Regions from separate parts of the Nonomuraea rubra genome, predicted to be linked through region 2. Evidence: riboswitches for the same ligand, from Rfam matches in the RefSeq annotation. Region 2 holds a riboswitch; the other holds the start of a gene.
The links. Region 2 has a riboswitch for glycine ahead of gcvT (glycine cleavage system aminomethyltransferase GcvT). Riboswitches for the same ligand answer to the same signal wherever they lie in the genome.
Positions count from the first base shown of each region.

Region 1: another riboswitch for glycine. It lies ahead of gcvP (aminomethyl-transferring glycine dehydrogenase); the one in region 2 lies ahead of gcvT (glycine cleavage system aminomethyltransferase GcvT).

Region 1 covers NZ_JACHMI010000001.1:7,331,930-7,342,616, reverse strand. Annotated here, with positions in the region: gene HD593_RS33465 (mannose-1-phosphate guanyltransferase) at 1-657, shown strand, start outside; gene HD593_RS33460 (FHA domain-containing protein) at 926-1,438, shown strand; gene ftsR (transcriptional regulator FtsR) at 1,491-2,144, shown strand; gene HD593_RS33450 (bifunctional nuclease family protein) at 2,277-2,747, shown strand; gene HD593_RS33445 (MerR family transcriptional regulator) at 2,895-3,515, shown strand; glycine riboswitch at 3,596-3,693, shown strand; gene gcvP (aminomethyl-transferring glycine dehydrogenase) at 3,876-6,704, shown strand; gene HD593_RS33435 (hypothetical protein) at 6,892-7,701, shown strand; gene HD593_RS33430 (hypothetical protein) at 7,711-8,052, opposite strand; gene HD593_RS33425 (alpha/beta hydrolase family protein) at 8,134-8,724, shown strand; gene HD593_RS33420 (DUF5999 family protein) at 8,758-8,949, opposite strand; gene HD593_RS33415 (TetR/AcrR family transcriptional regulator C-terminal domain-containing protein) at 9,151-9,711, opposite strand; gene HD593_RS33410 (hypothetical protein) at 9,828-10,226, shown strand; gene HD593_RS33405 (RNA polymerase sigma factor) at 10,284-10,687, opposite strand, start outside.
Region 2 covers NZ_JACHMI010000001.1:10,527,616-10,538,302, forward strand. Annotated here, with positions in the region: gene HD593_RS47910 (aldehyde dehydrogenase family protein) at 1-1,167, shown strand, start outside; gene HD593_RS47915 (3-oxoacyl-ACP reductase) at 1,173-1,937, shown strand; gene HD593_RS47920 (gamma-glutamyl-gamma-aminobutyrate hydrolase family protein) at 1,947-2,633, shown strand; glycine riboswitch at 2,705-2,803, shown strand; glycine riboswitch at 2,804-2,899, shown strand; gene gcvT (glycine cleavage system aminomethyltransferase GcvT) at 2,934-4,019, shown strand; gene gcvH (glycine cleavage system protein GcvH) at 4,016-4,405, shown strand; gene HD593_RS47935 (L-serine ammonia-lyase) at 4,461-5,837, shown strand; gene HD593_RS47940 (hypothetical protein) at 5,834-6,328, opposite strand; gene HD593_RS47945 (DUF6286 domain-containing protein) at 6,368-6,967, opposite strand; gene HD593_RS47950 (amino acid deaminase/aldolase) at 7,105-8,292, shown strand; gene HD593_RS47955 (DUF3618 domain-containing protein) at 8,289-8,621, opposite strand; gene bcp (thioredoxin-dependent thiol peroxidase) at 8,768-9,241, shown strand; tRNA gene HD593_RS47965 (tRNA-Leu) at 9,360-9,442, shown strand; gene HD593_RS47970 (hypothetical protein) at 9,449-9,994, opposite strand; gene HD593_RS47975 (sensor histidine kinase) at 10,161-10,687, shown strand, end outside.

The DNA.
Region 1 (10,687 bases), 3.2 Mb from region 2:
GGCGAGCGCATCGCCCTGGTGGACGAGAAGGGCCAGCTCATCAGCGAGGAACGGGCGCTGCTCGTCGTGCTCGACCTGGTCGCCGCCGAGCGCAGGGGCGGGCAGGTGGCGCTGCCGGTCACCACGACCCGGGTCGCCGAGCAGGTGTGCCGCTTCCACGGCGTGCAGGTGCAGTGGACCTCCACCGCGCAGGACGCCCTCACCTCGGCCGCCGCCGGGCCCGACATGATCTTCGCGGCCGACGGGCGCGGCGGCTTCGTCGTGCCGGAGTTCAGCCCCGCGATCGACGGGCTGGCCGCGTTCATCCGCCTGCTCGGCCTGGTCGCCCGCACCCGGCTGTCGCTCAGCCAGATCGACGCCAGGATCCCCGAGGTCAAGCTGCTCAAGCGCACCGTGCCCACGCCCTGGGCGGCCAAGGGCGCCGTGATGCGCTCGGTCATCGAGGCGGCCGAGGCCGAGGCCCAGCCCGGGGACCAGGGGCTGCGCGTCGACACCACGGACGGCGTGCGCGTGACCCGCGGCGACGGGAGCTGGGTGCTGGTGCTGCCCGCCGCCGCCGAGCCCGTCACCGACCTGTGGGCCGAGGCGGGGGACGTGGACGGCGCCCAGGCCCTCATCGAACGCTGGGCCCGGATCGTGGAACAGGCCGCGGGGTGATAGCGTCACACGCTGTGATCGAAAAGGCTTTGCCGAAGATGTGCCCAGGGAGTGCCGCAAGATCGTGATGTAGAAACGCGCGGCGGCATGGACCACGGGGCGGGGGCGGCGGTACCTTTGTCTGCGTCCAAACCCAACGTGCAGCGCCCCGCCTTGACCTTTGCCGCTGATCAGCGTAAGTTGCGGCATTCGCAAACTTGAAAAAGCGAAGCGAGGCGCGCCCTGAGCACCGTCGCCGCGTCTTCGCGGTAGGAGGCCGAGCCGATCGATGCCGAGCGTCTACTGCACGCAGTGCGGGCACGCCAACCCCGAGGATGCCCGTTTCTGTTCCCGCTGTGGGTCACCGCTGACCAGACCCGAGGTCTCCGGGGATACCACATCGACGATCTCCGTCGCGGGAATCGAGGCGTACGAGGCTGAGACAGGCGACATGCTCCTGGCCGAGCGGGCGCTGGTCGAGCAGCTGCCGCCAGGCGCGGCGTTGCTCACCGTGACCAGGGGGCCCAACCAGGGCAGTCGTTTCCGGCTCGACAAGGACCTGACCACCACCGGGCGCCACCCGGAGAGCGACATCTTCCTCGACGACATCACCGTCTCCCGCCGCCACGTCGAGTTCTACCGCCACCGCGGCGGCCAGTTCTCCGTGCGCGACGTGGGCAGCCTCAACGGCACCTACGTCAACCGGGAGCGGATCGAGGAGGTTCCTTTGCACTCCGGAGACGAGGTGCAGATCGGCAAGTTCCGCCTTCTCTTCCTGATGCGGGGCAACTCCGGCGCATGAGCGGGCGCAGTGGGCGACTCAAGATGACGGGCGGCCGTTCGCGGGAGGCCGGATGAGCTCTCAGGCGGCACGCTCCCACATGAGCATCGGGGAGGTGCTCGCGCTCCTGCAGGGCGAGTTCCCCGACGTGACGATCTCCAAGATCAGGTTCTTGGAGGGCGAGGGGCTGATCGAGCCCGAGCGCAGCCCGTCCGGCTACCGTAAGTTCACCCACCTGCACGTGGAGCAGCTGCGCTTCATCCTCACCGAGCAGCGTGACCACTACCTGCCGCTGCGGGTGATCAAGGACAGGATGGCCGAGAGCTTCGGCCGGCCGCGCGCCCTGCAGCAGGCCCAGGAGACCAGGCTCAGCCGGGCCGAGCTGCTCGAGGCCGCCGGCATCGACGAGGAGACCCTCACCGAGCTCGAGGACTACGGCCTGCTGGCCGCCGTGGCCAGGCGCTACGACGAGGAGGCGCTCAAGGTGGCCCGCACCGTGGGCGCGCTGGCCCGGTTCGGGCTGCACGCCCGGCACCTGCGGGCGGTCAAGGCGGCGGCCGAGCGGGAGGCCGGTCTGGTCGAGCAGACGGTCGCCCCCATACTCAAGCGGCGCCGCCCGGGAGCCATCGGTGAGGCCGACGAGGTCGCCAGGGAGCTTTCCGCGCTGCTGCTCGACCTGCACGCATCCCTTGTGCGCACGGGCGTGCGATCGGTCCTGGGCCGCTGAGGCCGTAGCGAGCTGGGAGGCGAGGGCACATTCCAGGCCCGCTGGGTGTTACGTTGAATTGCGAAGCCAAGTCAGCAGAAGCGATGATCGAAGAGCTGTGCCGGGTGACCGGTCAGGAATACGGAGCAGCCCGTGTTGCAGATGGAGGTCGTGGGCGTTCGAGTTGAAATGCCCACTAATCAGCCGATCGTCTTGCTCAAGGAGGCACACGGGGAGCGGTTCCTTCCTATATGGATTGGCATGCCCGAAGCCACGGCCATCGCGCTGGCCCAGGCGGAGGAGCCTCCGCCGCGGCCGCTCACCCATGACCTCTTCCGCGACGTGCTGAGCGCCCTGGGTGTCGGCCTGCGTGCGGTCAACATCGTCGCGCTGCGCGACGGCATCTTCTTCGCCGATCTGGTGTTCTCCAACGGTGTGGAGGTGAGCGCGCGGCCGTCCGACTCGATCGCGCTCGCCCTGCGCACCGGGGCCCGCATCTTCGCCAGCGAGGAGGTCGTCCAGGAGGCCGGGGTGATCATCCCGGACGACCAGGAGGACGAGGTGGAGAAGTTCAGGGAGTTCCTTGACACGATCACTCCCGAGGACTTCGGCAGGGCGGGGTAGGTATTTCAGTGCATTTACGCTTCACGACGCGCCGAGCCGGATCGTTGACTGAGCATGGTCACGGTCCTACGGTGCAAGTGAAACCCGTGGTCGCCCTTTACGAACCCCCAGATCAGGCCACGGGATGAGAGAAAGCCGGAGGTCCGCGTGGCGGTCAGCAGCGGCGAGGGAAAGACGGCCGGCCAGGAAGATCCGGTGCGGCGCGAGAGCGCGCGGCAGCGTGCCGGGGAGCAGGGTCTGCTCTTCGACGAGCAGCCGACGGCGCTGCCGGGCGACATCGGATACCGCGGGCCGACGGCCTGCGCCGCGGCCGGCATCACCTACAGGCAGCTGGACTACTGGGCGCGCACGGGCCTGGTCGAGCCGACGATAAGGGCCGCGCACGGCTCGGGCTCCCAGCGGCTCTACAGCTTCCGCGACATCCTGGTGCTCAAGGTCGTCAAGCGGCTCCTCGACACCGGGGTGTCGCTGCAGCAGATCCGCACGGCGGTGCAGCACCTGCGTGACCGCGGGGTCGCCGACCTCGCGCAGATCACGCTCATGAGCGACGGTGTCAGCGTCTACGAGTGCACCTCGGCCGACGAGGTGATCGACCTGCTCCAGGGCGGCCAGGGCGTGTTCGGCATCGCGCTCGGGCGGGTCTGGCGAGAGGTCGAGGGCTCCCTCGCGGAGCTGCCGGGGGAACGCGCGGCGGTCGAGGACACCGTCCCGGCCGACCATCCCGCTGACGAACTGGCCCGCAGGCGCCGCGCCCGCCGTACCGGCTGAGATCCGGCCAGGAGAGGGCACGCGTGGTCCGGTGAGCGGTTATCGGGGCCTACCGTAGTAATCTAGGACAGTAAGGCTGACGACCCCGTGCGGGAGAGTCCCCGGGCACCTGGTCCCGGGGCGCCGAAGGAGCAACCCTCCCCGGAATCTCTCAGGCATCCAGTACCGCTCGGGTGAGGCAACTCTGGAAAGCAGGCGCGCCCGCCAGGCGCGCCTCACCGACGGTGCAAGCCCCACCGGGGGTGAAGCTCTCAGGTCGTGGCGCCGCCGCACATCGCGGGGCCGCGCTGACAGAGGGGGAGACCCGGCACTCGTCCGCGCCCTGGCGCCGGTCTCCATACGCCTCGGGAGGCACACCCCATGACCGATCTGTCAGCTCCGCCGTTCTCGTCCAGGCATATCGGCCCCTCGGAGCCCGAGCAGCTGCGCATGCTCGAGGCCGTGGGCTTCGAATCCGTCGCGGACCTGGTCGCGGTGGCCGTTCCCGAGGCGATCAGAGCCAAGGACAGGCTCAAGCTGCCCGCCGCGATCGGCGAGGCCGAGGCCATCGCCGAGCTGCGCGCGCTGGCCGGGCGTAACCGGGTGCTCACCTCCATGATCGGCCTGGGCTACTACGACACCGTCACGCCCGGCGTCATCCGCCGCAACCTGCTGGAGAACCCGGGCTGGTACACCGCCTACACCCCGTACCAGCCGGAGATCTCGCAGGGCCGCCTGGAGGCGCTGCTGAACTTCCAGACGGTCGTCTCCGACCTCACCGGCCTGCCCGTCGCGGGCGCGTCGCTGCTGGACGAGGGCACCGCCGCGGCCGAGGCCATGACGCTGGCCCGCAGGGCGGGCAAGTCGAAGAGCGACGTGTTCGTGGTGGACGCCGACGCGCTGCCCCAGACCAAGGCCGTGCTGGCCACCAGGGCGGAGCCGCTCGGCATCACGCTGGTCGAGCACGACCTGGACGGCGAGCTGCCCGAGTGCTTCGGGCTGCTCGTGCAGTATCCGGGCGCGTCCGGGCGGCTGCGTGACTTCCGCGCCGTGGCCGCCGCCGCGCACGAGGCGGGCGCGCTCGTCGTGGCCGCCGCCGACCTGCTGGCGCTGACGCTGGTCGCCGCGCCCGGAGAGCTGGGCGCCGACATCGCGATCGGGTCCTCGCAGCGGTTCGGGGTGCCGTTCGGGTTCGGCGGGCCGCACGCCGCGTACATGTCCGTACGCGAGGGCCTGCAGCGGCAGCTTCCCGGACGGCTCGTCGGCGTGTCCGTGGACGCCGACGGCGACCCCGCCTACCGCCTGGCCCTGCAGACCCGCGAGCAGCACATCCGCCGCGAGAAGGCCACCAGCAACATCTGCACCGCCCAGGTGCTGCTCGCCGTCATCGCCGGCATGTACGCCGTCTACCACGGCCCCGAGGGCCTGCGCGGCATCGGCCACCGCGTGCACCGCCACGCCACCGCCCTGGCCGAGGGGCTGCGCGGCGGCGGCGTGGAGATCGTGCACGGCGAGTTCTTCGACACGGTGCTGGCCCGCGTGCCCGGCAGGGCCGCCGCCGTCGTGGCCGCCGCGGCCGAGCGGGGCGTCAACCTCTGGCAGGTGGACGCCGACCACGTCTCCGTGGCCTGCGACGAGAAGACCGGCGCCGCCGAGCTGGCCCAGGTGTGGGCGGCGTTCGGCGTGAGCGCCGCGGTGGCCCCCGAGGACGCCCCCGACGCGCTGCCCGCCGACCTGCTGCGCGAGAGCCCGTACCTGACCCACCCGGTCTTCCACAGCCACCGCTCCGAGACCGCGATGCTGCGCTACCTGCGCAAGCTGCAGGACAAGGACATCGCGCTGGACCGCTCGATGATCCCGCTCGGCTCGTGCACGATGAAGCTGAACGCGACCACCGAGATGGAGCCGATCACCTGGCCCGAGTTCGCCGCGATCCACCCGTACGCGCCGGACGACCAGTCCGAGGGCTACCGCGAGCTGATCGGCACGCTGGAGGGCTGGCTGGCCGAGGTGACCGGCTACGACGCCGTCTCCATCCAGCCGAACGCCGGCTCGCAGGGCGAGTTCGCCGGGCTGCTGGCCATCCGCGCCTACCACCGCGCCAACGGCCACGGCGAGCGCGACGTGTGCCTCATCCCGTCCTCCGCCCACGGCACGAACGCCGCCAGCGCCATCATGGCCGGCATGCGGGTCGTGGTCGTGGCCTGCGACAGCGACGGCAACGTGGACCTGGCCGACCTGGACGCCAAGATCGACAAGCACCGCGACGCGCTGGCGGCGATCATGGTGACGTACCCGTCCACGCACGGCGTGTACGAGGAGACGATCACCGAGGTGTGCGCCAAGGTGCACGAGGCCGGCGGCCAGGTGTACGTGGACGGCGCCAACCTCAACGCCCTGGTCGGGCTGGCCAAGCCGGGCGAGTTCGGCGCCGACGTGTCCCACCTGAACCTGCACAAGACGTTCTGCATCCCGCACGGCGGCGGCGGCCCCGGCGTCGGCCCGGTCGCGGTCCGCGCCCACCTGGCCGGCTACCTGCCCGGCCACCCGCTCCACAACGGCACCCCGGTCGGCCCCGTCTCGGCCGCCCCGTACGGCTCGGCGGGCATCCTGCCGATCTCGTGGGCGTACGTCAGGATGATGGGCGCCGACGGCCTCACGGCGGCCACCGAGCAGGCCATCCTGTCGGCCAACTACCTGGCCAGGCGCCTGGCCCCGCACTATCCCGTGCTCTACACGGGCCGCGGCGGCCTGGTGGCGCACGAGTGCATCGTCGACCTGCGGCAGATCACCAAGGAGACCGGCGTCACCGTGGACGACGTGGCCAAGCGCCTCATCGACTACGGCTTCCACGCGCCGACCATGTCGTTCCCCGTGGCCGGCACCCTGATGATCGAGCCGACCGAGAGCGAGGACCTGAACGAGCTCGACCGGTTCGTCGACGCCATGATCGCCATCCGCGGCGAGATCGCCAAGGTGGCCTCCGGCGACTACGACAAGACGGACAACCCGCTGCGCAACGCGCCGCACACGGCCGAGGCCGTCACCGCCGACGAGTGGCCGCACCCGTACAGCCGCTCGGAGGCCGCCTACCCGCTGCCGTCGCTGCGTGACGGCAAGTACTGGGTGCCGGTGCGCCGCATCGACCAGGCCTACGGCGACCGCAACCTGGTGTGCTCGTGCCCGCCCCTGGAGGCGTACGAGGACTGAGGCCGACACGCGCGGGGCGCGGCATCGCGCCCCGCTTCGCCGGGCTTGTCCTGGAACGTGTTCGGGCAGGTCCGGGCGGGCACGGCGATCGGGGGCCTGGTGCGGGCCAGTCCTTCGGTGTCAAGTGAGCAGACATGATCGCCGTTAGTCGTTAGGCTCGGTGCGACCGCCGCCCCAAGGAGCTCTCTTGACGTCCTCAGAGCTGGAGACCCCGCCCCTCGACACCGCCCGCCTGCTGGCCGAGCGCGGTGACCTCGACGCCGCCGCCCGCATACTCGGCGAGCTGGCGGCGGACCCCGACGGGCCCGACAGGGCGCAGGCCGCGGTCGGCCTCGCCGTGGTGCTCGAACAGAGTGGCGACGTCGAGGGCGCCAGGGCCGCGGCCAGGACCGCGCTGGCCACCGGCCACCCCGAGTACGCCGCCCAGGCCGCCTGCCACCTGGCGCAGGGGTTCGAGCGGGAGGGCCGCGAGGAGCAGGCCAGGGGCGCCTGGCAGGCCGTGCTGGGGGTCGGGACGGCCGCGTACGTGCCGCTGGCCCACCTGGCGCTGGCCCGGCTGGCCACGCGGGCCGAGCACCTGGAGGAGGCGGAGAAGGAGTTCCGCGCCGCGATGGAGACCGGCGCGCACGGCGGTGAGGAACGGATCGGGGCGCAGGCCGCCGCCGAGCTGGCGGAGCTGATGATGGACCACGCCGAGCCCGGCGCGGCGGCCGAGGTGCTCCTGGACGCCCTGGAGTTCGCCCCCGGGGACGAGGTGCCGGGGCTGCGGGTCCAGCTCGGCATCGCGCATCTGGAGCTGGCCTGCGCCGAGTTCGCCGAGAGCGTCGAGGGCGGGGCCGACGCGGGGACCAGCGCGCTGGCGATCGAGCTGCTGGCCCGCACGCTGCCGCTGCGCGGGCGCGCCGAGGACGCCGGACGCGTCTGGTCGTACGGGCTGGAGCACGAGGACGAGACGCTGGCCGCCGAGGTGCGCCTGCGCTACCACCGCGACGCCTGAGCCGGGGGCTCAGGACCTGCGCATGATCGCGACGGCGGCGGCCACGTTGATCAGCACGATCGACAGCCACGCGACGAACAGCCCCTCGCCGCCCGCGCTGGCCGCGATGGCCGTCAGCGGCACGCCGATGCCCAGCGAGCCCAGCACGATCGGGACCATGGGCGCGGTCGGGTGACGGCGCTTGACCCGCACGGGGTCCGCATGGTCCAGCTCGGCCCGCACGCGCGCGGCGATCGTGGCGTCGAGGCGTTCCACGAACGAGTCGACGAGCGCGGTCTCGTACTCCGGCCCGAGGTCGCGGCGCGCGTCGAGCGTGGCCTGCAGATCATCCCGGAGGCGTTTGTCTGGCATAGGAAAATCATCCTCGCCGCGCGGCGCGCCGTCATCCGCCCTGAGGGCTAGGGGCCGATCCTCCCCAGGTACGGTGCTGCCATGCAGGTGATGACGCCGAGAGGGCCGGCGCTGGTCGAGTTCGACGAGGCCGCGGACCCGCGGCTGCTGCTGGTGCTGACCCACGGATCGGCCGGGGGAGTGGAGGCTCCCGACCTGCTGGCGGTCCGCGACGCCGCGCTCGCGGCCGGGGCCAGCGTGGCCAGGGTGACGCAGGCGTTCAGGGTGGCGGGGGCGCGGGCGCCCGGCTCGCCGGTCAAGCAGGACGAGGCCTGGGAGATCGTGCTGCGGGAGGTGCGCGCGGGCCGGTCCGGGCTGCCCCTCGTGCAGGGCGGGCGGAGCAACGGGGCGCGGGTGGCGTGCCGTACGGCCAGGGCGGTCGGCGCGGCGGCGGTGGTGGCGCTGGCCTTCCCGCTGCACCCGCCGGGGCGGCCGGAGCGTTCCAGGGCCGAGGAGCTGCGCGGGGCCGGGGTGGACGTGCTGGTCGTCAACGGGGATCGGGACCCGTTCGGGATCCCCGACGCGGCGGACGCCGCGGAGCTGGTGGTGCTGCGGGGGGAGAACCACGACCTGAAGCGCGACCCCGCCAGAGTGGGCGAGGTCGTCGCCGGATGGATCATGCGCTACGCGTGACCGGACGGCCCCGCGCAGGAACGCGGGCGGCGGTCAGGCGGCGCCGACCACGGGCCGGTGCGGTGCGATGGCGGTGCCGCTGGGCAGGAGCTCACCGGTGTCCTCGAACAGGACGACTCCGTTGCAGAGCAAACTCCACCCCTGCTCGGGGTGGCAGGCGAGGGTGCGTGCCGCCTCGCGGTCTGGCGCCTCGGCATCCGGACAGGCCGGGTCGTGCGGGCACATCGGCGTGCCTCCGATATCTCGTGGGATGCTCCCGTTCTGGAGGGGCGGGAGCCGGCTCGGGTAGTTGTGCTGGCAAGTGTGCGACGTGTGTCACTCGTTCCGACATAGCCCGTTCGGACTGTTACAGGAGGATCCCTGGATCGTGTGACCTTCGACACAGCGTGCCTTATGCAGGATAACGGTCCAAGCGCGACACGCGCATCACGTTTGCAATCCCTTGAGAAGAGCGTCGAGTCCGCGCTCGAAGTCCACATCCGCTCTTTCGTCCCGCCTGACCCATTCATCAACTTCCGGGTCGGCCCATCCCGAATGTTGCACCTCGACCGCCACGCTGCCGAACACGAAGGCCCGCAGCGCGCGTACGGCCTCGGCGGCGCCCTCCAGGCCCCCGTCGGAGAGCTGCTCGACCTGCTCCCTGATGGCCAGGGCGGTGGCGCCCTTGGGCGGCTTGGTCAGCGCCAGCGCCAGCACGCCCGGATGGTCGCGCAGCAGCTCCCTGCTGGCCCGGCACCACGCCTTGGCCGTCTCCTGCCAGGTGGGGCCCTGCTCCACCTGTACGGCCGTGACGTGCTCGGCCAGCGCGTCCATCAGCGCCTCCTTGCCGCGCGGCAGGTGGTGGTAGATGGCCATGGCCTCGACCTGCAGGGCATCGCCCAGCCGGCGCATGGTCAGGCGGCGCAGGCCCTGGCTGTCGGCGATGTGCAGCGCGGCCTCGATGATGCGCTCGCGGGACAGGGGCACGGGCGGTCTCTTGGCGGGCATGGAGATCATCTTACTATGTAAAGGCGCTCGCTCCGGGGCGATTTCCGCCCGTGTCGCGGGACGGCGTACTCTTGGCGGTTGAACGAGTACCGACAGCTTGTGAAGGGGCCGGGTCGATGGCGTTTTTCCGTCCGCGGGTGAGCCGGGAGGCAGAGGTCCGCTACCACGCGGACCAGGAGATCTCCAAGAGCTTCCCCGAGTTGCTCGAGAAGGCCAGGCAGGCCGAGCAGACGCTGCGCGAGCTGCGTGCCGCCGCGGCCGACGAGATCGAGCTGCTCGCCGCCGGGCGGGCGTTCGACAAGGCGCTCACGGAGGCGCTCAGGGCCGCCGAGGCGGGGCAGCGGGCCACGTTCGGGGTGAAGGCCTACGATGACCGGATCGCGCGGCGCAAGGCCAAGGCCACGCCCGCGGGGGCCATGTGGACGTCCGAGGTGGAGCGCCTGCGCACGCTGCGCGAGGACAACCGGATGTGGGGCATCCCGCGGGTCCCGCGCCCGCTGCCCGCCACCGCCTGAGCCGCGGATCGGACACGAAAAAAGCCCCGGCACCACGCGGTGCCGGGGCTTTCACGTTCAGCTGGCCCAGTCGAGCAGCGGGCGGGTGTTGCTCGGGTGACGCAGCTTGGACAGCGACTCCTTCTCCAGCTGGCGGATCCGCTCCCGGGTCAGCCCCAGGTGCTTGCCGATCTCGTCCAGCGTGTGCGGCTTGCCGTCCACCAGGCCGAAGCGCAGTGCCATGATCTTGGACTCGCGCGGCGACAGGTTGTCGAGCACGCCCCGGAGCTGGTCGCCCAGCAGCTGGCGGTCGACGATCTCCGACGCCTCGGGGGAGTCGACGTCCTCGATGAGGTCGCCGATCGTGGTCTCCCCGTCCTCGCCGATCGTCGCGTTCAGCGAGATCGGCTGGCGGCTGGTGCGCAGCAGCTCCTCGATCTGGTCCGGCGTCTTGTCGAGCTCGACGGCCAGCTCCTCGGGCG
Region 2 (10,687 bases):
GGCGAGGAGCTGGCGCTGCTGGAGCTGACCAACGCCGGGCACACCATCGGCAACGCCCGCTGGGAGGCGGGCAACGTCCGGGACGTGCTGCACTTCTACGCCGGCGCGCCCGAGCGCAACCACGGCAAGCAGATCCCGGTGCCCGGCGGCGTGGACCTCACGTTCCAGGAGCCCCTGGGCGTGGTGGGGATCATCGTGCCGTGGAACTTCCCCATGGTGATCATGATGTGGGGCGTGGCCCCGGCTCTCGCGGCGGGTAACACGGTGATCGTGAAGCCCGCCGAGTGGACTCCGCTGACCGCGCTGAGGCTGGCAGAGCTGGCCCTGGCGGCGGGCCTCCCCGAGGGGGTGCTCCAGGTTCTGCCTGGGGCAGGGGAGGTCGCGGGGGCCCGCCTGGTGGAGCATCCGGACGTGGCGAAGATCGTGTTCACCGGCTCGACCGAGGTGGGCAGGGAGATCGCGGCCAAGGCGGGGCGGCAGGTCAAGCGGGTGACGCTGGAGCTGGGCGGCAAGTCCGCGAACATCGTCTTCGCCGACGCCGATCTCGACAAGGCGGCGCGAACCGCGCCCTACGCCGTGTTCGACAACGCCGGGCAGGACTGCTGCGCCCGGTCCAGGATCCTCGTCCAGGCGAGCGTGTACGACGCGTTCATGGAGCGCCTGGCCGAGGCGGTACGCGGCGTCGTGGTCGGCGACCCCCTCGACGAGGCCACCGAGATGGGCCCCCTGATCAGCGCCGGGCACCTCGAACGGGTCCGCGGCTTCGTGGACGGCACCCCCCACCTCCAGGGGTCCTGCCCCGAGGGCAAGGGCTACTGGTTCCCGCCGACCGTCCTGACCCCCGAGGTCACCGACCGGGCGTTCACCGAGGAGATCTTCGGCCCCGTGGTGTCGGTGGTCAGGTTCGAGGACGAGGCGCAGGCCGTACGGATCGCCAACGACACCCCGTACGGCCTGAGCGGCTCCATCTGGACCCGCGACGTCGGGCGGGCGCTGCGCGTGGCCAGGGCCGTCGAGTCGGGCGCCCTGTCGGTGAACTCCCACTCCTCGGTCCGCTACTGGACCCCGTTCGGCGGCTTCAAGCAGTCCGGCCTCGGCAGGGAGCTCGGCCCTGACGCGCTGGCGGCGTTCACCGAGACCAAGAACGTCTTCATCTCAACGGAGTGACACACATGCAGCGGTTGCAGGATCGGGTGGCGGTCATCACGGGCGCGGGCAGCGGGATCGGGCTGGCCACGGCCCGCCGGTTCGCCGACGAGGGCGCCAGGGTGGTCTGCGCGGACGTCGACGAGGAGGCGGGTGTCAAGGCCGCGGCCGAGGTGGGCGGCCTGTTCGTCAAGGCCGACGTGACCAGCGAGGACGACGTCGTCCGGATGTTCGCGACTGCGCACGACGCGTACGGCAGTGTGGACGTCGCCTTCAACAACGCCGGCATCTCGCCGCCCGACGACGACTCGATCCTGGAGACCGGCCTCGACGCCTGGCGCCGCGTCCAGGAGGTGAACCTGACCAGCGTCTACCTGTGCTGCAAGCACGTCATCCCGTACATGCGCCGCCAGGGCAAGGGCTCGATCATCAACACCGCGTCGTTCGTGGCCGTGATGGGGTCGGCGACCTCGCAGATCTCCTACACCGCCTCGAAGGGCGGGGTGCTGGCGATGTCGCGGGAGCTGGGCGTGCAGTTCGCCAGGGAGGGCATCCGGGTCAACGCGCTGTGCCCGGGGCCGGTGAACACGCCGCTGCTGCGGGAGCTGTTCGCCAAGGACCCGGAGCGGGCGCAGCGGCGGCTGGTGCACGTGCCCGTGGGCCGCTTCGCCGAGGCGTCGGAGATCGCGGCCGCGGTGGCGTTCCTGGCCAGCGACGACGCCTCGTTCATCACGGCCAGCGAGTTCCTGGTGGACGGCGGCATCTCCGGTGCCTACGTCACGCCGCTGTAGGTGACGGTCATGGGTCCCGTCATCGGCATCACCTGTTACGCCGAGACCGCCTCGTTCACGGTCTGGCAGGACACCCCTGCCGCGCTGCTGCCGTACGCGTACGTGGAGCAGGTCGTGCGCGCGGGCGGCCAGCCGGTCCTGCTGCCGCCGGCCGGGGAGCCGGCCGGCCTGGTACGCCGCCTGGACGGGCTGATCCTGGCCGGAGGCGGCGACATCGACCCGGCCAGGTACGGCGCCGAGCCGCACGAACGCAGCGGCTACGTCCGGAAATTCCGCGATGAAGCAGAGTTCGCCCTGCTCGCCGCGGCCCTCGACGCCGGCCTGCCCTTCCTCGGCATCTGCCGCGGCCTCCAGGTGCTCAACGTGGCCCTCGGCGGCAGCCTGCACCAGCACCTGCCCGACGTGGTCGGCCACACGGACCACTGCCCGGGCCCCGGCCGCTTCGGGCACCTGCCCGTCACCCCCGTCCCCGGCACCGGCCTGGCCAAGGCGCTGGGCGAGGAGCCGGTGGCGGTCCCCCACTACCACCACCAGTCCGTGGACCGGCTCGCCCCCGGCCTGACGGTCACCGCCACCACCGAGGACGGCACGGTCGAGGCCGTGGAGTCCTCCGGGGCGTTCACCATGGCCGTGCAGTGGCACCCGGAGGCGGCCGCGGACCACGCGTTGTTCGAGGCGCTCGTGCACGCCTGCTGACGAGTCGTCCACATCCGGCCCGCGACGCGACAACAGCCCCTCGACGGCACTAGGCTGACGGACATCACCGTCGAAACCGTGCGGGAGAGCACCCTGACAAGCCGGTCAGGGTCCCTGAAGGAGCAAGCCCTCCCCGCGAACCTCTCAAGGCAAAGGACCGCACGGACGAGGTGTCCTCTGGAAAGCAGGCCCGCGGGCCTCGCCGAAGGTGAAAGTCCGGCAAAAGTCGGGCGAAGCTCTCAGGCATCGATGACAGAGGGGGAGGATGCTGGCATCCACTCCTGTCCTGAGGTGCGACAAATGTCCCGACCGACACCGCTACGAGACGTTCACGAGAGCCTCGGCGCCACCCTCACCGACTTCGCCGGGTGGCTCATGCCCCTCCGGTACGGCAGCGAGTCCGCCGAGCACCGGGCCGTCCGCGAGGCGGCCGGGCTGTTCGACCTCTCGCACATGGGCGAGATCTTCCTGACCGGGCCGCAGGCGGGCGAGGCGCTGGACTACGCGCTGGTCGGCCACCTGTCGGCGCTGGCACCCGGCCGGGCCAGGTACACCATGATCGTGAACGAGCGCGGCGGGGTGCTCGACGACCTCATCGTCTACCGGCTCGGGGACGAGGAGTTCATGGTCGTGGCCAACGCCTCGAACTACCAGAAGGTCGCCGCCGAGCTGCGGGAGCGCGCGAAGCCGTACGACGCGGTGGTGGAGGACCGTTCGGACCGGTACGCGCTGATCGCCGTCCAGGGCCCGCGCGCCCAGGAGATCCTCGCCACGCTCACCGACGCCGACCTCGACGGCCTCAAGTACTACGCTGGCCTGCCCGGCCAGGTGGACGGCCGGCAGGCGCTGATCGCCCGCACCGGGTACACCGGCGAGGACGGGTTCGAGCTGTTCGTGGCGAACCAGGACGCCGTGCCGCTCTGGCACGCGATCGCGGCGGCCGGCGAGCCGCACGGGCTCAGGCCCGCGGGCCTGTCCAGCCGCGACACGCTCAGGCTGGAGGCCGGCATGCCGCTGTACGGCAACGAGCTGAGCGCGGAGCTGACCCCGTTCGACGCGGGGCTGGGCAGGGTGGTGAAATTCGACAAGCCGGGCGACTTCGTCGGCAGGTCGGCGCTCGAGGCGGTCAAGGACGACCCGCCGCGGCGCAGGCTCGTCGGCCTGGTCGCGCGGAACCGCCGGGTGCCGCGCCACGGTTACCCGGTCACCAAGGACGGCGTCGTCGTCGGCGAGGTCACCAGCGGTGCGCCCTCCCAGACCCTGGGAAAGCCCATCGCGATGGCCTACGTGGACACCGGCGCCGAATCAGGCCTGGCCGTGGACATCCGGGGCAGCCATGAACCTATGGACCTGGTTGAGCTGCCCTTTTACAGGAGGAACAAGTGAGCAACATCCCTGACGACCTGAGCTACACCAAGGAGCACGAGTGGGTGGCCGGGCTGGACGACAGCACCACCGTGACGATCGGCATCACGGCCTTCGCCGCCGAGTCCCTTGGTGACGTCGTCTTCGTGCAGCTCCCCGAGGTCGGCTCGACCGTCGAGCCGGGCGACTCCGTCGGCGAGGTGGAGTCGACCAAGTCCGTGAACGAGATCTACTCCCCGGTCGGCGGCGAGGTCACCGAGGTGAACCAGTCCGTCGTGGACGACCCGGGTCTGGTCAACAGCGACCCGTACGGCGAGGGCTGGATGTTCAAGGTGCGCGTGGAAGGCGACCCCGAGGACCTGCTCTCACCCGAGGAGTACACCGCCCTGACCTCGGGCGACTCCTGACCCAACCGCCGGGGCCCCGCCGCGGGCCCCGGCCTTTCGAGAAGGGCGCACATCAATGGCGATCAGCGTCTTCGACCTCTTCAAGATCGGCATCGGCCCGTCGAGCTCCCACACGGGCGGCCCGATGGCCGCGGCGCACAAGTTCGTGCGCGGCCTGCACGAGGACGGCCTGCTGGAGCGGGTCGCGCGCGTGGAGGCCATCCTGTACGGCTCGCTCGGCCTGACCGGCAAGGGCCACGGCAGCGACAAGGCGGTCCTGCTCGGCCTGTCCGGCGAGAAGCCCGAGCTGGTGGACGTGGACACCGTCGACGCCCGGATCGCCGGGATGCGCGAGTCGGGCACCGTCAAGCTCTACGGCACCCGCGAGATCCCCTTCGTCGTCGGCGAGCACCTGGTCTTCGAGCGCAAGATCTCCCTGCCCGAGCACCCGAACGGCATGCGCTTCACCGCCTACGCCGACTCGGGCGAGCGGCTGCGGGAGAAGGTCTACTTCTCGGTCGGCGGCGGCTTCGTCGTGGACGAGAAGGCCACCGGCGCCGACCGCATCAAGCCCGACGACACCGTGCTGCCCTTCCCCTTCACCACCGGCGAGGAGCTGCTCAAGCACTGCTCGAACACCGGCCTGTCGATCTCCGCCCTGATGCTGGAGAACGAGCGGGCGTTCGGCCGTACCGAGGAGGAGATCCGCCGGGGCCTGCTGCACCTGTGGCAGGTCATGTCGGAGTGCGTGCGCCGCGGCATCTCCAAGGAGGGCGTGCTGCCGGGCGGCCTGAAGGTCAAGCGGCGCGCCAACCAGCTCTACCGCCGCCTGCAGTCCGAGTCGCCGGAGAAGGACCCGTTGCAGGCCATGGACTGGGTCACGCTGTTCGCCCTGGCGGTCAACGAGGAGAACGCCGCCGGCGGCCGCATCGTCACCGCGCCCACCAACGGCGCCGCCGGCATCATCCCGGCCGTCCTGACCTACTACACCCGCTTCGTCCCGCACGCCGACGACGACGGCGTGGTCCGCTTCCTGCTGACGGCGGGCGCGATCGGCGTGCTGTTCAAGGAGAACGCCTCGATCTCGGGCGCCGAGGTGGGCTGCCAGGGCGAGGTGGGCTCGGCCTGCTCGATGGCCTCCGCCGCGCTCACGGAGGTGCTCGGGGGCACGCCCGAGCAGGTGGAGAACGCCGCCGAGATCGGCATCGAGCACAACCTGGGGCTGACCTGCGACCCGATCGGCGGCCTCGTCCAGATCCCGTGCATCGAGCGCAACGCCGTGGCCTCCAACAAGGCCATCACGGCGGCCCGCATCGCGCTGCGCGGCGACGGCAAGCACTACGTGGCGCTGGACAAGGCCATCAAGACGATGCGCGACACGGGGCGGGACATGCTGGACAAGTACAAGGAGACCTCGCGCGGCGGGCTCGCCGTCAACGTCATCGAGTGCTAGCGCCGCACGTGCAGCCGTACCACCGCGGGGGTCTCGTCGTCGCGGACCTCGCGGCGGATGCGGCCCACGATGTCCTGGTCCAGCTTGCTCACCACCGCGCCCACGTCGGCCGCCGCCGGGCAGGTCAGGCCGATGTGCAGGCCGTCCTCCGCGACCCGCACCCCCGTCCTGCTCAGCCCGTCCACGCCCTTGAGCCCGACGAACAGCATGGCCGTGCCCGTGCCGTTGTGGGTGCCGCGGCGGCCCCAGCCCAGGCCGACCAGCAGCCAGCGCAGCGCGACCAGGGCCAGCAGGAGCAGGCCCAGCGCGAGGAACCACAGCGGCCACGGGTCCTCCGCCAGCGCGCGGTGCGCCTGGGCGGGCAGCACCTTGGCGGTGGGCGGGAGCTCGAAGAAGCGGTCGTGGCCGCGTAGCCACGCGTACCCGCCCGCGCCCAGCAGCGCCGCCCCGACGATCGCCAGACCGGCCCGGTTACCGGCGTACTGACGCATCAGCCGCGGCCCCCTTCCCTTCCGACATTGCGGCCGGCCTCATCCGGCCCTCCTGCGCAGGCGGACCACGACCTCGCCCGTGCCCAGCGTGCCGACGCCCGCCAGGCGGTCGCCCACGGCCGTGCCGACCTGCCTGAGCATCTGGCCCGTGCTCTCCGCGCCGGTCGTGACGGTGACCTCGATGGTGCGGCGGCGCAGCCGTACGCGGGCTTTGTCCACCCCCGCGACCTGCTGCGCCGCCGCGCGCAGCGTGCGGCGCAGGCCAGAGCGGGTGATGCCGATGACGATCAGCGGGTCGGACGTCTCCACCGGCACGAGGCCGGAGCGGCCGGGCACGATCGCCAGCAGCAGCATGAGCGTGCCGGCGCCCGCCGCCACCAGGGCCGCGGTGGCCGTCTCCGGCCAGGTGGTCCGGCCCGCCAGCTCGACCACCTCGTTCACCGGGACCCAGCCGAGCGGCGCGCCGAGCAGCGCCGACACCACCTCGGCCGCGGTCGCCCCCAGCCCGCCGGCCAGCACGAGCGCGAGCAGGGCTCCGGGGACGGTACGCGCCGGCCTGAGCACCCTGCGCGCCCTGCGCAGCCCGGTGTCCCGGGGGGCGACGACGGCGCCGGGCAGAATCTGCTGAAGCGTGGTCATCACAACGACAGACGTACATGCACCCCGCATGGCCTGAACCGCGCCCTCGCCGCCGATTTGCCCGAACATTACGGGGACCGCGTTTAACGCGAACAAGTCTCATGTTCTTTTGCCCGTTATGCGGTTACGCTGCCGGTATGGATGACCGCCAGCGCTACGACCGCGCCACAGCGGCCCTGGAACCACCGTTCGCGATCGTCGACCTCGCCGCCATGCGGGCCAACGCGGCAGACCTCGTACGCCGGGCCGCGGGCAAGCCGATCAGGGTCGCCAGCAAGTCCATCCGCAGCCGCGCCCTGCTCGAACACATCCTGGCCATGGACGGCTTCCGCGGCGTCATGGCGTACACGCTCCCCGAGGCGCTCTGGCTGGCGGCCGGCGGCATCACCGACATCCTCGTGGCCTACCCCACGGCCGACCGGCAGGCGCTGGCCGCCCTGGCGGCGGACGCGCGCGCCGCCGCGCAGATCACCGTGACCGTCGACTCGGCCGCCCACCTCGACTACCTGGAAGCCGCCGTGGCCCCGGTGCACCCGCGCGCCGAGCTGCGGCTCTGCCTCGACCTCGACGCCGCCTACGTCGCCTTCGGCCGCAGGGTGGGTGCCCTGCGCTCCCCCGTCCGCGAGCCGCACGAGGCCGCCGACCTGGCCGCCGACATCGCCAAGCGGCCCGGCTTCCGGCTGGTGGGGCTGCTGGCGTACGAGGCGCAGATCGCCGGCGTCGGCGACGCCCCGCCCTCGAACGCCGCCCGCGCCCGCCTCATCCGGCTCATGCAGGCCCTGTCCGCCCGCGAGCTCGTCCTGCGCCGCGGCCGCGTCGTGAACGCCGTACGGCAGTTCGCCGACCTCGAGTTCGTCAACGGCGGCGGCACCGGCTCCGTGGAGCTCACCACGCGCGAGAAGGCCATCACGGAGCTGGCGGCGGGCTCCGGCTTCTTCCATCCGCGGCTGTTCGACTTCTACCGCCGCTTCACCGGACGCCCGGCCGCGCTCTTCGCCCTGCCGGTGGTGCGCCGCCCAGCCCCGGACACGGTGACCGTGCTCGGCGGCGGCTACCTCGCCTCCGGCCCCGTCGGCCCGGCCCGCGCGCCGCAGCCGTACCTGCCCGCCGGGCTGCGTTACGCGCCCGAGGAGGGCGCGGGCGAGGTGCAGACGCCGCTGCTCGGCCAGGCGGCCGGCGACCTGCGGCTCGGCGACCGGGTGTGGTTCAGGCACGCCAAGGCCGGCGAGCTGTGCGAGCACTTCGACGCGCTGCACCTCGTCGACGGCGACACCGTGGTGGAGCCGGTCCCGACGTATCGGGGCGAGGGCCGTACGTTCCTCTAGCGCCGCCTGCGCCTGCGACGCCAGAGCACGACGGCCGCCCCCACGACCAGCACCGCGCCGACCCCGATCAGCAGCGGCCCCAGCTCGGGCCGCTCCTCCTCCCACACCCGGTCGGGGTCGTCCCCGAACTCGACCGGCCGCGGCGTCATGCCCAGCGCGTCACCCACGGACGCCACGAAGTGGCCCGCCCTGCTCCTGACGTCGGCCACCGTACGCTCGGCGACCCGCTTGGGGCTCACCCGGTCGGCAATGGCGTCGACCGTCTGCGCCAACTCCGCGCGCGTCCGCGCGATCCGCCGCTCCAGCTCGTCGGGATCGGTGTCAGCCATGGCTCTCCTTTCGACCGTACGCGGGCCCCGCGCCGCGTGCCGAGCGGGTTCCGTCCGTTCTGGTCGTGATCAGTCTGTCAGGTCGGCGCGCCGGACGGCACAACGGCCGGGCCGGTAGGTTGGCGGGAAGAACGTAGGAGGGCCCATTGACCGAGACCAGACTCACGCCCGGCGACGCCGCGCCGGAGTTCACGCTACCCACCGCCGACGGCGGCACCATCTCGCTCGACACCTATCGCGGCAAGCGGGTGATCCTCTATTTCTACCCCGCCGCGATGACCCCCGGCTGCACCAAGCAGGCCTGCGACTTCCGCGACAACCTCAGCCAGCTCACGGACGAGGGTTTCGTCGTCCTCGGCGTGTCGAAGGACAAGCCGGCGAAGCTGGCCAAGTTCGCCGAGCGTGACGCGCTGACCTTCCCGCTGCTGTCCGACCCCGACCTGGCCGTGCACCAGGCGTACGGGGCGTACGGCACGAAGAAGCTGTACGGGAAGGAGGTCGTCGGGGTGATCCGGTCGACGTTCGTCATCGACGGCGACGGGAAGGTGGAGCAGGCGCTCTACAACGTGAAGGCGACGGGACACGTGGCCTCGCTCAAGAAGAAGCTCGGCCTGTCCTGAGCACCACCGGGCCCTCCCTCCCGGAGGGCCCGATTGATCGTCTTCTCGTCCGCACAAACGCCTCGGGCTCGCATGCGGAGCGCTAAACTTGTGTCCGGCCCGCTGTGGCGGGGAAGGCGCGGGCGTGGCGAAATGGCATACGCGGCAGGTTTAGGTCCTGTTGGTGGAGACACTGTGGGGGTTCGAGTCCCCCCGCCCGCACACCTGTCAGCCCGTGTAGGTCGGGTCAGGGAAGACATACTCCGGCGGCTCGTCGGGAGCCAGTCTTCCGCGTGGCTCCAGCACGCAGTAGGCCCCGTCGCCGCTCTCGTAGCACTCCGGCCCCTTCAGCCTGGGGCCCCACTCGCGGTGCTGCCCCCAGCCAGGGGCCTCCATCCGCATGCCGTGGTCGTGATCGTGGGCGAGGTCGCTGAAGGCCGCCACGGTGACGCCGCCGAGCAGGCCGCCGACGACGAGCCCGACCAGCCCGGCGCCCATGACCTGGGTCCGCCTGCGGCGCAGGAAGTCGCCGAAGGGTGCCTGCTCGCGCTCCCATGAGGCGGGGTTCGGCTGGGTGGGCGGGAGGTAGGTGGAGGCGCGGTCGGCCTGCTCGCCGTACTTGAGCGGGCCGGGCTCGTGCAGCTCCCGGGTCGGCTCAGGCCGGTTCGGCTCGGACTGGTCCTGCTCGGTCTGGCTCGGCTCCGACGACGGGGTCGGGTCGCGCGGCGCTTCCTCTTCGCCGCGCGACCCGGCGTCGCGATCATGATCCGCCATCACGATCTCCCTTTACTCGCCCCCAGAGGGGGCGCTCCCAGTAATAGAGGATGCCAAAGCCACCGTAAGCCCCATGTAAGAGCAAATCCATGTAAGACCTGGGTCGTACTCCTACTTCCGCCTCCAGGCGGACCAATGTCCCGCTGGCGCTACATATCGTGATGATGTGTTCGGCAGGGTACGGGCGTGGTCCAGGCGCCACACGAAGCTGGCGGGCGTCCTCCGCGTGGGCCCCTTGACGTTGTTGTGCGCCCTCACGGTGGCGCCGTACGCGTCGGTGACGCCGCCAGGCACCACCGTCTCCCTGCGCGTGGCCGGTTACCTGGCGCTGGCGGCGGCGTTGATCGTGCCGCTGTGGTGGCGGGACCGGCCGCTGGTCTCGTTCGCCATCGTGTCGCTGGTCAGCTTCGGGCAGTGGCTGGCGCAGATCGATCTCCAGCCGGCCAACATCGCGGTGCTGGTCGCGCTGTGGGGGGTGGCCTACCAGTGCTCGTTCCGGTGGGCGCTGGCCGCGTGCCTGGTGGCGGAGCTGGGGGTGTTCCTGGCGCTGCTCAACTGGGAGCTGGCGACGTTCGGGATGTTCTTCAGCGGCTCGATCTTCGTCGTGACGGTCTGGCTGACCGGCCTGTACGCCAACACACGCCGGCGCTACCTGGAGGGCCTGGAGGAACGCGCCGAGCGGGCCGAGCGCGA